DNA from 2 places in the Oceanobacillus sp. FSL W8-0428 genome. Region 2 is predicted to be linked to the other one. Evidence: a T-box and tRNA genes for the amino acid it is inferred to sense, from the RefSeq annotation. Region 2 holds a T-box; the other holds one or more tRNA genes.

Region 1 (6,367 bases), 1.9 Mb from region 2:
TTTCTCATTCCTCTAGTACTTTGTAAACTTTTCAAAACACCAGATACACAAGTAATATTGATTCTTTTAATAGCTGCTATTATTTCATTTTATTAATCAACTAAATACGGTTTAATTGCTGCCAATAAATCATCACATTCATCAGCATGTATCTTTAATGTTAAAGGCTGTGTAAGATCCAAACTAAATATTCCCAGTATAGATTTTGCATTCATTACATATCTGCCGGAGATAATATCCACCTGATAATCAAATTTTGTCATCGTCTCTACAAATTCTTTTACATCATTAATCTTCTCCAGCTTTACAGTGCGTTCAACCATTGTCATCCTCCTTTATAAAATGGATATTTTTATATTTTTTCTAATAGTTTACTTAAATTTCGTTGTCACGTTTTTTATCCCAGTATAATTTCATAATTTCAGTTAATGTATACCACTCTTTATAACGCGCTTCATATAAAGGATAGGTTGAAGCATCTGGATTAACAGCAGGAAGAACATTAACTGCATTTGCAAAAGCATCCTCATAGCTTTCGTAAACGCCTGTTGCTACACCCGCAACAATAGCAGCTCCTAATGCGCCGACCTCCTCACAATCTACTACTTCAATAGGCAGCTCAAGTACATTAGCAAATATCCTAGCCCATACTTTACTGCGTGCAATACCTCCAGTTAATCGTAATTTATCTGCTTTAATACCTGCATTGCGTAAAATATCGATATGGTACTTATGCACGAAGGACACTCCTTCTGCTACTGCATAAGCAAATTCAGCATACGTCGTGTTCTGATCAACATTAAAGAAGTTTGCTTTTGCTTCTGTATGCAGACTTGGCTGCGCCACGAATGGGTGATAGATAACTTTTGTTCTTTCAATGGGAACAAGATCGATCAGCTCATCAAGCACCTCATAATAAGAAATACCTCTTTCCTGTGCTTCTAATTTTGCATTCCCGCCAAGAATTCTGGTAAACCACTCATAATTTGCACCTGATGCACCTGACCAGGAACCGACCAGGTATTCTTCACTATTTAAGTAAGGCATGATTGCTGAAGCCCCCTCTACCATTTTGTCGGTATGTGCCAGGTTAATGGACCATGTTCCTGCTACAGCAGTAAATGTCCCCTCATCCGTAGCACCAGCTCCGACAAGAGAAGCAAATACATCCATCATACCAGCAGCAACAGGGGTACCGGCTAACAGACCCGTTTTTGCTGCTGCTTCATCGGTTACTTCTCCAATAATTTCTTCCGGCTTCTTTGCTAACCTTGGTAATACTTCGTACATTTCAGGAACACCAAAAATATCCATCAACTCTTTAGAGTAATCTAGTGTTTCCATATTTAATAAATTGGATCCCCCGAAGTTATTAGCATCTGCAGCAAATTGATTGGTCAGTTTATAAACAAGATAGTCTTTAAACATAAGGATAGTTCCTATTTTACTATAAACATGTGGTTCATTATCTTTAAACCATCTTAATAATGGACCAGGCTGTCCAGCAAATAAAGAGGCCTTTGTAATTTTATTAACCTGAGCTGCTTTGCCTTCTGCTATCATCTGTTCAACAATGTCCGTTGCACGGTAATCCTGTGAGAAAGCGCCCGGTGCTATCGTACTTCCATCTTTATCTAGAACTACTAGACCATTTCCAAAAGATGTAATCCCGACACCTTTAATCTCAGCAGGATTTATGTTGGCCTGTTTAATTGTTTCTCTAATACTTTCATAAGTAGAATCACCTAAAGCATCTACATCAAACTCTTCAAAGCCTTTCCCCCGTGGTCGTAAACGCATACTGCTCGTTGCATATGAAGCAATAACCTTCCCCTTTGTATCAAAAAGATTTGTCTTAATAGATGTATTTCCCGCATCAATACCAATTAAATACATTCTTTTTCTCCCCCTTTTGAAAACCCTTACAATTTAAAAATAAAAAAGCTAAAGACCCCACTATAATACCGCCTGACAAGATGTGGGTCTTTAGCTGAATTCATCTCACTATTCAACTTCAATATATTTTGTTGTAAAAGAAAGTGCTTACACTTTATTTAAATTTATATTACATGAGACATAATCTATCTGTCAAGATATACGTCATTAAATTTGTCAGAAAACAAAAATTATTATCAGATGTAAATTTCCTCCAACAAAATAATGGTATATTTCGATATAAATTTTTATTTCATTTAAATTTTTGACATTGTCACAGGTATTCTATAACATTATAGTACTGAAGCAGGATTGGAGTTGGATAAACTTTTATGAGCACTTATCAATCATTAGAAGTTATACCTTCTGTTAAAGATTTAAAATATCTTTCTGATGCATTAAAAAGCCCACATAAGTATATTGCTCTTACAAATGCACATATTGGTAATTTGAAAAATTTAGTTGATTTATGTCATCAGGCAAATAAAAAAGTAATTGTTAATCTTGAATTGCTTAGTGGATTTAACGCAGATTCTATCGGAATTAAATTATTAAAACAACATTTCAAGGTGGACCTTATCATTGCAAAAGGGACCTCTAAAATAAGTATGGCAAAAACTGCCGGTTTAATGACTATCCAGCGTATCGTTTTGGAGGATTCCATTGCATTGGATGCAGCTCTGAAAATTGTCCAAGAATCAAAAGCTGATATGGTTGAGCTAAGACCGGGCCTTTTTGGTATGAAGTTTTTTCAAGAATTCCATCAAACGCGTGATGTCCCCTATATTTTAAGTGGTTTTATGAGTGAGAAAGAAGACTTTGACAAAGCAGAGAAATTAGGATTCTTTGGAGCTACAACAAGCTGTAAAGATATCTGGAATGAATAGGGGGAAGATTTTTTGACTCATGGTTTAATCCATCATATTGAGCTTTATGTTTCTGATTTGAGTAAATCCACTGCCTTTTGGGGCTGGTTCTTAAGAGAACTCGGATACACGTCTTTCCAAAAATGGGAAGGTGGTCAGAGCTGGAAGCTTGAAGATACTTATCTTGTATTTGTGCAGACAGAAGAAAGGTTTTTAGACATTCCCTATCATCGATGCCGGACCGGTCTAAATCATTTAGCCTTTCATGCAAGCTCACGGGAATTTGTAGATGAAATGACGAAAAAGCTTCAGCAAAGAGGAGTTACTATTCTATACTCTGACCGCCACCCATTTGCGGGAGGAGAGAATCATTATGCTGTTTATTTTGAGGATCCGGATAGAGTGAAAGTAGAATTGGTTGCACCTTAATATGTTTTAGCTAAGATAAATTTTGAGAAAATCTCATGTATATGTTCATTTATCTGGAATACGGAAATAGAAATTTCTAAATAAAAAAGCAATTCCTTACATGTTAAAGGTTTTGCTTTTTTGTATATATAATACTTTCTTTTGACTGGTAACAGGTATATATCATTATCCTCAATACTCATGATACATCCTGGTCTGAAAAGATCTTATTCTTAAATTTATAGCCCAGCTTTTTAGCTGGTTCTAAGGATTCTCGATTTGACCTATCCTGGCTTGGGTACTTATTCATTATCAAGTCAAGCTCAGAGGCTGCTATAGTCGCCAAACCTTTTTTTCTATATTGAGGATGTGTGGCAATCTCAATATCATCGTCATTTATACTCAATGGGGTTGCTGCAGAAGCTGCTTTTCCTTCATGTAAGATAGCATAACCTATACTTCTTTTTATAAAATCATTTATAGTAAAATGCTTTTATTAACAACATACTAAATCTTACACCTTCTCCCTGTCTATTTGCTGTATTTCCGACAAATCATACCTGTTACAGCATAAGCTTTTAACTAAAATACGCTAAAAATGTGTAATACAGAGATAATCGGAGTAAAAAGCTGTTCTTTTCTAGAAAACTATGTCTAACCATGTTTTAGCAAATTATTTGCACAGAAATAACTGGTTTTAACGTTTGAGTTAAAAGACTAATAAGTATAGCATTAAGTTTGCTTGCTCGTAATAAATATCATAGTTGTGCCGCAGTTGATGAAGCTATTAAAAAAGTAATATATAATAGGAGGATATTTTTACATATGATGAACTTTACATGGAAAAGGCTGGGGATAATAGCTGGTCTATCCTTATCTCTAATTGTCGCAGGTTGCGGTTCCGATGATGAGAGCGCACAATCTGAATCTAGTATTAGTGAAGAACTGGATTATACAATTACTGGTACCGAACCCGGCGCTGGACAAACTCAAAAAAATGAAGAAGTTTTAGCTTCATACGATAACCTTGCCGGCTGGGAACAGGAACTGTCTTCAGCAGGAGCAATGTTAACACAATTAAGTGATGCGATTGACAATGAAGAACCAATCGTCTTTAGTGCATGGTCTCCGCACTATATGTTTGCCAAGTGGGATATAAAATATTTAGATGATCCACAGGGTATTCATGGAGATGAAGAACAGATCACAACGATTATAAGAGAAGGCTTGGAGAATGATATGCCTGAAGCTTATACCGTTCTTGATCGTATACAATTAGAGCTTCCAGATTTAGAAGAAGCATTATTAGAATCCCAGGAAAAGGACTTTGCTGAAGTAGCACAAGATTGGGCAGATGCTAATCAGGATATTGTTGCAGAATGGACGGAAGGGGTAAGCTCTGTGGATGGAACTTCTATAGAACTGGCTCTTTTACCTTGGGATGATGCCATTTTCACAGCAAACGTTGCTAAAATTGCACTAGAACAACAAGGCTTTAATGTGACACTGACACAGGTTGATCCAGCTATTATGTTTGAATCGATAGCAACAGGGAGCGCTGATGCGTCATTAGCAGTCTGGATGCCAGTGACACATGCCGAATTATATGAGCAATACGAAAGTAATTTTGAAGATTTGGGACCTAATTTAGAGGGTGCCAAGACCGGCTTAGCTGTACCAGCTTATATGGATATTGATTCTCTCGAAGATTTAGAACCAAAAGAATAGTACTTTCTAAGCTATAAAAAACAATATGCACGATGCTAAATAAAGCAGACTTTTCAAATGTTCAATCATTATAATATGAGCGCTATTGAGTATATAAAAGACCTGAAGATCTTATATTTGCACTTAAATACACTAATTATTCCTAATTGTGGTCAATTTTAATAGAGCATTCCCAAATCTAAATGGGAATGCTCTTCTTTGATTACTTCATGAAGCTGAAATGGTGGATATTTTCCATTTTAATAAATCAGTTAAAACCCTTAAAATTCCTTAAAACTATTATTTTGATTGGCAGGATTGATACATAGATATAAAAGGGCGTGCTTCAAATTGAAGCACGCCCTTTTATATCAGCGTTTTTAGTAAAGCTTCCAAGCGGACTTGAACCGCTGACCCCTTCCTTACCATGGAAGTGCTCTACCGGCTGAGCTATGGAAGCAAATGGCTCCACAGGTAGGATTCGAACCTACGACCGATCGGTTAACAGCCGATTGCTCTACCACTGAGCTACTGTGGAATACAAATTAAATTTAGGTAAAAAAATAAGCCTGGCGGCGTCCTACTCTTGCAGGGGGAAGCCCCCAACTACCATTGGCGCTGAAGAACTTAACTTCTGTGTTCGGCATGGAAACAGGTGTGACCTCTTCGCTATCGCTACCAGACTTATTTATTTAGGATTTGCACCCTGAAAACTAAATAAGAGTAACGTGACATCAAAAAACTTAGATAAGTCCTCAATCGATTAGTATCCGTCAGCTGCACGTGTCGCCACGCTTCCACCTCGGACCTATCAACCTCATCGTCTCTGAGGGATTTTACTCACTTGAAGTGATGGGAAGTTTCATCTTGAGGGGGGCTTCATGCTTAGATGCTTTCAGCACTTATCCTTTCCACACGTAGCTACCCAGCTATGCTCCTGGCGGAACAACTGGTACACCAGCGGTGTGTCCATCCCGGTCCTCTCGTACTAAGGACAGCTCCTCTCAAACTTCCAACGCCCACGACGGATAGGGACCGAACTGTCTCACGACGTTCTGAACCCAGCTCGCGTACCGCTTTAATGGGCGAACAGCCCAACCCTTGGGACCGACTACAGCCCCAGGATGCGATGAGCCGACATCGAGGTGCCAAACCTCCCCGTCGATGTGAACTCTTGGGGGAGATAAGCCTGTTATCCCCGGGGTAGCTTTTATCCGTTGAGCGATGGCCCTTCCATGCGGAACCACCGGATCACTAAGCCCGACTTTCGTCCCTGCTCGACTTGTAGGTCTCGCAGTCAAGCTCCCTTCTGCCTTTACACTCTACGAATGATTTCCAACCATTCTGAGGGAACCTTTGGGCGCCTCCGTTACCTTTTAGGAGGCGACCGCCCCAGTCAAACTGCCCGCCTGACACTGTCTCCGAACCGGATTACGGTCCTGGGTTAGAAT
Region 2 (6,367 bases):
GGAAATCTAATTGTACAGTAGATAATGTTTCATCTTTTCCTAATGCTGTTTTCACTTGAACATCCAGCTTCGGACCATAGAAGGCAGCTTCTCCTTCTGCTTCTACATATTCTAATTTCATATCCTCCATTGTTTCTTTCAGCATCGCCTGCGCTTTGTCCCACATAGCATCATTATCAACATATTTCTCTTTATCCTCTGGATCACGATAAGAGAGACGGAAATAGTAGTCTTCAATCCCAAAGTCTTTATATACTTTTTGAACAAGCTCTACAACACGAATAAATTCTTCTTTTAACTGATCGGGACGGGCAAAAATATGCGCGTCATTCAAAGTCATTGCACGAACACGCTGCAGACCTGCAAGCGCCCCACTCATTTCATGACGATGCATGGTACCAAGCTCAGCAATACGTACTGGCAGGTTACGATAGCTCCATAATTGATTTTTGAAAACCATCATATGATGTGGACAGTTCATTGGACGCAGCACAAGCTCTTCATTATCCATTTCCATTGGCGGGAACATATCCTCCTGGTAATGATCCCAGTGGCCGCTTGTTTTGTAGAGCTCCACATTACCGAGTACAGGAGTGTATACATGGTCATAGCCTAATCGTTCTTCCAGATCAACTATATAACGTTCAATATTACGACGGATAGTCGCCCCTTTTGGAAGCCATAGCGGCAGCCCCTGACCAACTTTCTGCGATACAGTAAAGAGGCCCAGCTCTTTACCAAGCTTACGATGGTCTCGTTCTTTACGCTCTTCCAGAATGCGCAGATACTCATCTAATTGTGATTTTTTTTCAAATTCTGTTCCGTAAATACGCTGCAGCTGCTTATTATTACTGTCTCCACGCCAATATGCACCAGAAATACTTAATAATTTAAATGCTTTAATTTTACTTGTTGAAGGAACATGCACACCCCGGCATAAATCAAAGAATTCCCCCTGCTCATAAATTGTTACAGTTTCATCTTCAGGGATCGCATCAAGCAGCTCTAATTTTAATTCATCGCCAATTTCTGCAAACCGTGCTTTTGCTTCATCGCGGGATACTTCCACACGTTTTATTTCTAAGTTTTCATCTACAATTCTTTTCATTTCTTTTTCTATTTTAGGAAGATCCTCCGGTGTTAATGAATGCTCCATATCAATGTCATAATAGAAGCCTTCTTCAATAACAGGACCGACACCTAATTGGACATTGGAATATAATCGTTTCACAGCCTGTGCCAGTAAATGTGCTGTAGAGTGACGAGCAATTTCCAGGCCTTCCTGATCACGATAAGTAACGATTTCAATCTTACCGCCTTTAGGAAGCTCTCTGCGTAAGTCCAAAGCCTCTCCATCTAATCTAATAGCAAGTGCCTGTTTTTTTAAACCTGGAGAAATCGAAGCTGCTATATCTTCCCCTGTAGTTCCTACAGGGAATTGCTTCTCCGCTCCGTCTGGAAAAATAATTGTTAAATCAGCCATTTTCATCGAACTCCTTTATCAAATATAAAAACGCTCCATCCCTTTGCGTTATGCAAAGGGACGAGCGTTTAATATCGTGGTTCCACCCTAATTCCTGAAGATAAAAAATCCTTTTATCCCCAGCTTCATTGATCTTTAACGCAGATAAAACGTTACTGCCTACTACAAATTATTTCAGCAGCAATGCTCCAAGGGGGTAATTATTTCTTTACGAAAGGAAGCTTGCAGCCAAAGGACTTCCCTCTCTGAATACGTAAGCTGAAAATAATCATGTCCTCATCTCAGCAGTTTCATTTTCAAACTCTATACGTATTATATTCCTTCCAGGATTGAAAAGCAAGTCCAATTGTTTAATCTAAACGAGAAAGAATCGATACCCCTTTCCTTTCAAATTCTACCCTTTCCTGAAAAATATTTGTTATTGTCATTATTTTCGGATCTGCTGGATTATCTCCATATACTTTTATTCTGGCCGGTGACATTGCAATAAGCGGACTTAAATTAAATTCATTTTCATGTAAACCTAATGCATATAAGGGGGCTTGATACATCCAAAAACGCAGCATATCTTTAGAAATTACTTCCCCTTTTTCATTGTAAAAAATAAAATTTTCTCCCTGCTCTATATGAATTAAATCAACACAAGGATCTTTTTTCTCAATATAATGACGTAACATATCAATAAATGTCTGATGATCCTCTTCCCTCTTAAATTCTTCAATAGCCTTCCCGACACATTCTTGAATAAAGTCTAAAAAATGAGCCAGCCGAAAATGCAATATCGCACTAAAATGAATACTCGTATGTTCCTTTAAATGCAAAAAAAAGATATACTGCAAAAGCTTTGTTGTATCTACCTGCTCACGTAAAAACTGATTATCAGAATCTGAGTCAAATAAAATCCACATAGAAAAATCATAAATACGATTAATTTCATCAGGATCTGAAAAGTAATAATTATTTGTGATTTTTCGAATGATGATATCAGAAAGATGCTCTTCTATAAAAACATTTGCCATCGCAGAGCTTATCACGTTAATTAAATCTATCCCTGCTAAATCACCTTCCAGACATAATTTATTACCCCATCTGGTATTTGCTTGTTGATGTACTCTGATCTTTTTTCTATATGGATTTAACTGATTACGAAAAGCCGCTACTTCCTTATCTGATTCAAAATACACTTCCAACAATACATATCACCCTCATCCACTTACAAACTGTTACATTATATGGACAAGTTCAGATAAAAATGCTCAAACTAGTCAGACTAGCAGATTTGCTTGATGTAGTATAAGAGGGTGTTCAAAAAGTGATATATAAGTTAATTCTTGCTCGTAATATTTGCTAAAACTAGATTCGATCCATTCGTATGAATCTCACGAATGGATCAAGAGCATATACTAGCACTTAGGGACTTTTGAACAGCCTCTATAAAAAAATCTGCAAAAAGATACTTGTTATGCCTATTTAAAAAAACATTTAAAAAGTTTCACCTGATGATAAACATATGAATAGAAAAGAGGATTTCCATCAGCGGAAATCCTCTTTTCTATTCGTCTCTTCTGTTTTCACCAGACATTTTCACCACTGTACTTACCTGCTTAATACGCTCAATAATCCGCCCGGCTTTGACTTCTTCCACACCATTTCTTGTACTTGCAAGTTCCTTCTCCAGTTGATTTAAATCAAAGTTGGAAGAGAAAAAAACAGGTAAGCCTTCCATCATACGATATTGCAGGACAGAGCCTAATACTTCATCCCGGAACCAGGCTGATTGTAATTCCGCCCCAATATCATCCAGCATTAAAACATCTGCTTTCTTAAAGAAATCTATCTTTTCATTAAAAGAATCATCTTTAAAAGAACCCTTTATTTCCCGGACAAACTCCGGCATATAAATAAGTGTAGTTGAGTAATTTCTCTTTTTCAGTTCATTCGCTATAGCACCTAATAGATATGTTTTACCAATTCCAAACGAGCCATGAAGATATAAACCTTTTTTAGGCAAGCTTGTTTTAGCTTCCTCTAAAAAATTGATAATTTCACCAATTGCTGAAATCCTCGACTTATCCTGAATAACTTCTGACATTTTCGCTTCCAAAATCTCTTTTGGCATATAAAGACTTTGAAATAACCTCTGCTGCGCCTGCTGTTCTTCAGCCTGAATACGTGAATGACATTTTTCATAACTGAGTCTAATTTCATTCTTATCCATACTTAATATCGGAGAGTACCCTTGAACCATGTTTTGACATTCTCCAAAAGAAGCACAGCGATCACATTGCTTGGATTGTGTCTTATATTCATATAGCCGCATTAAGTTCTTTTCAATATCGTGGTCAGTCAGTTCATGGTGTTCATGTAAAAATGATTGAATAGAGGGATCACTCAGAATTTCTTTTTTTATTCTAGTATAATTGGATTTGAAATTCTCATTCGTATCCATCCATGCTTTTAATTCTGATTGTATAGGCTTCATCAAGCATCCCTCCTTTTCAGCTTTCATTTAAATATTTTTGCAGCTTAGCTTCAATTTCCTGCTGCTCTTTTTCGCTTAAGCCTGTATTCACCGGCTGTTTCTTCTTCCGGTTGTTAAACCAATCCGGAACAACCTCTTTCTTATAGCTATTATTGTAATTATAATTATTATTTTTTCTTGGTTTATTTTTAGCAGACTTATATTTTTCCTGTTCTTGTTTAGCAAAGCTCATTGCTTCTTTGGCAGACTTCAGTCCAACTCTGGACCAGTGGCCGGCAATAGTTTCCATATAAGCTTTGGACAGCTTCATATTTGATTGCAGCAGGACATAATGAATTAAAACATTCATGACAGGAGCTGGCAATCCCTGCCTGGTCATAACCTCGCGGACAACCTTGATATCCTGCTCAGATGCATGATTCCCATCTGATAGATCTTCTAATAATTGCTTTGGAGAAATTGTCTCCAGCTCTTGAATAAGCTGTTCTTCCTTTGTTTCAGGCTTCTTCATTATAGCCTCTGTATTCGCCGTTATCTTTTCTTTTAAACGGATAGACTGCCCGTTGTTACGGGAAATAAACATGTCGTGGCATGCTGATTTAAACTCTTCCTGATTCAATTTATTATCTTCATCAAGAGCCCACAGCAGTGCTTTCTCTATATCAACACTTTCTATGTCATACAATACCTTCATTTGATGAATAAGCTTTTTATTCGCAGAATTTAGGATTCTTTCAGCTGGAATAAACCGCTGCTTGAGCGTTTGTTCTATCCAGGAAAAATCCATTGAATCCTTTTCAGTGCACTGCCTCTTTGTTTTTACATTCTCAGCAACAGGCAAAGATGGTGTTATTGTATCAAACACTTCATTAAAATCAGCTGTTACCTCTTCGCCATATAGATGGCTATCCTTTACATAACGCGAATAAAGCTCATTATATTTTAGTTCTCCTATATGATGCAGCAGCAGCTGAGACAGCATTGCTTCCCTGAAAAATTGATTCGGAGAGTATGGGCACTGCACATTATACGTATAATAATCTCTGCCGTCCTCTGTTCTTTTATAAGTTTTTAATAACCCGATGGCTTCCAGCTTTATACGTGCACGGTAGATATCATCCAGTGTCAAATTTAAATATGTCATTAATGTATGGTGTGTCTGCACCTTTTGCACATGACCCACCTCATAAAACAAAGTATAGTATAAAGAAATTGCCTGGATACCGATTAACGGCTGATACAGATGTGTCAAAGAAGCATTAAAATCAAGTGGAGGCTGTTTGTCCATAACAACATTATATCCATCAATAGGAAGGATTTTTCCAATTACATTCATGATAACCCATCCTTTTTTGAAAAGTAAAAATGTATAAGAGTCTGCAATGTCTCTCGTGCGGCGAGTAACCGCAGTCCCAAATTTTGTCCGGCAGGGCCCTCAATCAAAAATGTTTTCGACTGGACGAGTAATCGCAGTCCCGGCCACATAATTTCATTTTTATTCTTCATGTGCTTGTTTATCCGTTTTAATAATTTCTTTCAGCTCGTCTAAGAAAACGGAGATATCCTTAAATTGACGATATACAGATGCGAATCTGACATAAGAGACCTCATCAACTTCTGCAAGTCTCTCCATCACCATCTCACCTACTGTATGACTGGAAACCTCAGAATTTCCTGTGTTTCGCAAACTTTTTTCTACTTCCAATGCAATGTTTTCTATCGTATCTATAGCTACAGGCCGCTTCTCACATGCTCTGATAATGCCTCTTGTCAGCTTTTCTCTCGAGAATTCCTGACGCATGCCATCTTTTTTCACAACAATGAGTGGTACTTCTTCAATCCGTTCAAAAGTGGTAAAACGAAATCCGCACTTCTCGCATTCCCGGCGTCTACGTATTGCTGCTCCCTCTTCTATCGGTCGAGAATCCAGTACTTTAGTATTTTTGTTATTACAGTTGGAACAACGCATTTCGTTCACTCCTTCTCAAATTACATTTCTATCTCCGGCAGCTGTTCATTTACATGCTGATATACTCTTCTTATTATTTTATTGCTATGGCCAAAATCAATATGGACAGGTGTTTCTGTCGTTACAGAAAAATCGAGTGCTGTATAGTATGGCCGAACCATAACAACTGTAGCGATAACTAAAACTTTTTTACCGCGTTTGCTGGTTGCTCCAATCTCTCCATGCTGATCGGAGCGTGCATGAATTGAAAAATCCGGACTCGAATTAAAATAATCCTCTACAGTTTGAATAACTGTATTCTTACTCGCTTTATAATACCTGGTTTTTAAAGACTTATCTATATGATTATCACTGGTTTCTGAATGATTATTAAAAAAACGTTTAATTTTATAACCCATCGACATATACATACACATCCTATATTTTCACTAGT

Evidence for each region. A T-box is a leader RNA that pairs with one kind of tRNA and senses whether it is charged. The one in region 2 lies ahead of thrS (threonine--tRNA ligase), so its partner is inferred to be a tRNA-Thr.
Region 1: it encodes a tRNA-Thr, which carries the amino acid that the T-box ahead of thrS (threonine--tRNA ligase) is inferred to sense. The anticodon was not compared.

The regions. Positions count from the first base shown of each region.
Region 1 is NZ_JBBORB010000001.1:1,664,492-1,670,858, reverse strand. It holds gene MKY30_RS07630 (HPr family phosphocarrier protein) at 93-323, opposite strand; gene MKY30_RS07625 (FGGY-family carbohydrate kinase) at 376-1,896, opposite strand; gene MKY30_RS07620 (glycerol-3-phosphate responsive antiterminator) at 2,268-2,822, shown strand; gene MKY30_RS07615 (VOC family protein) at 2,835-3,230, shown strand; gene MKY30_RS07610 (GNAT family N-acetyltransferase) at 3,409-3,690, opposite strand; gene MKY30_RS07605 (glycine betaine ABC transporter substrate-binding protein) at 4,035-4,937, shown strand; tRNA gene MKY30_RS07600 (tRNA-Thr) at 5,304-5,376, opposite strand; tRNA gene MKY30_RS07595 (tRNA-Asn) at 5,380-5,454, opposite strand; rRNA gene rrf (5S ribosomal RNA) at 5,484-5,599, opposite strand; rRNA gene MKY30_RS07585 (23S ribosomal RNA) at 5,660-6,367, opposite strand, start outside.
Region 2 is NZ_JBBORB010000001.1:3,599,726-3,606,092, reverse strand. It holds gene thrS (threonine--tRNA ligase) at 1-1,483, opposite strand, end outside; T-box leader at 1,537-1,775, opposite strand; gene ytxC (sporulation protein YtxC) at 1,834-2,667, opposite strand; gene dnaI (primosomal protein DnaI) at 3,036-3,965, opposite strand; gene MKY30_RS17165 (replication initiation and membrane attachment family protein) at 3,982-5,301, opposite strand; gene MKY30_RS17160 (hypothetical protein) at 5,298-5,471, opposite strand; gene nrdR (transcriptional regulator NrdR) at 5,461-5,934, opposite strand; gene MKY30_RS17150 (cytosolic protein) at 5,955-6,338, opposite strand.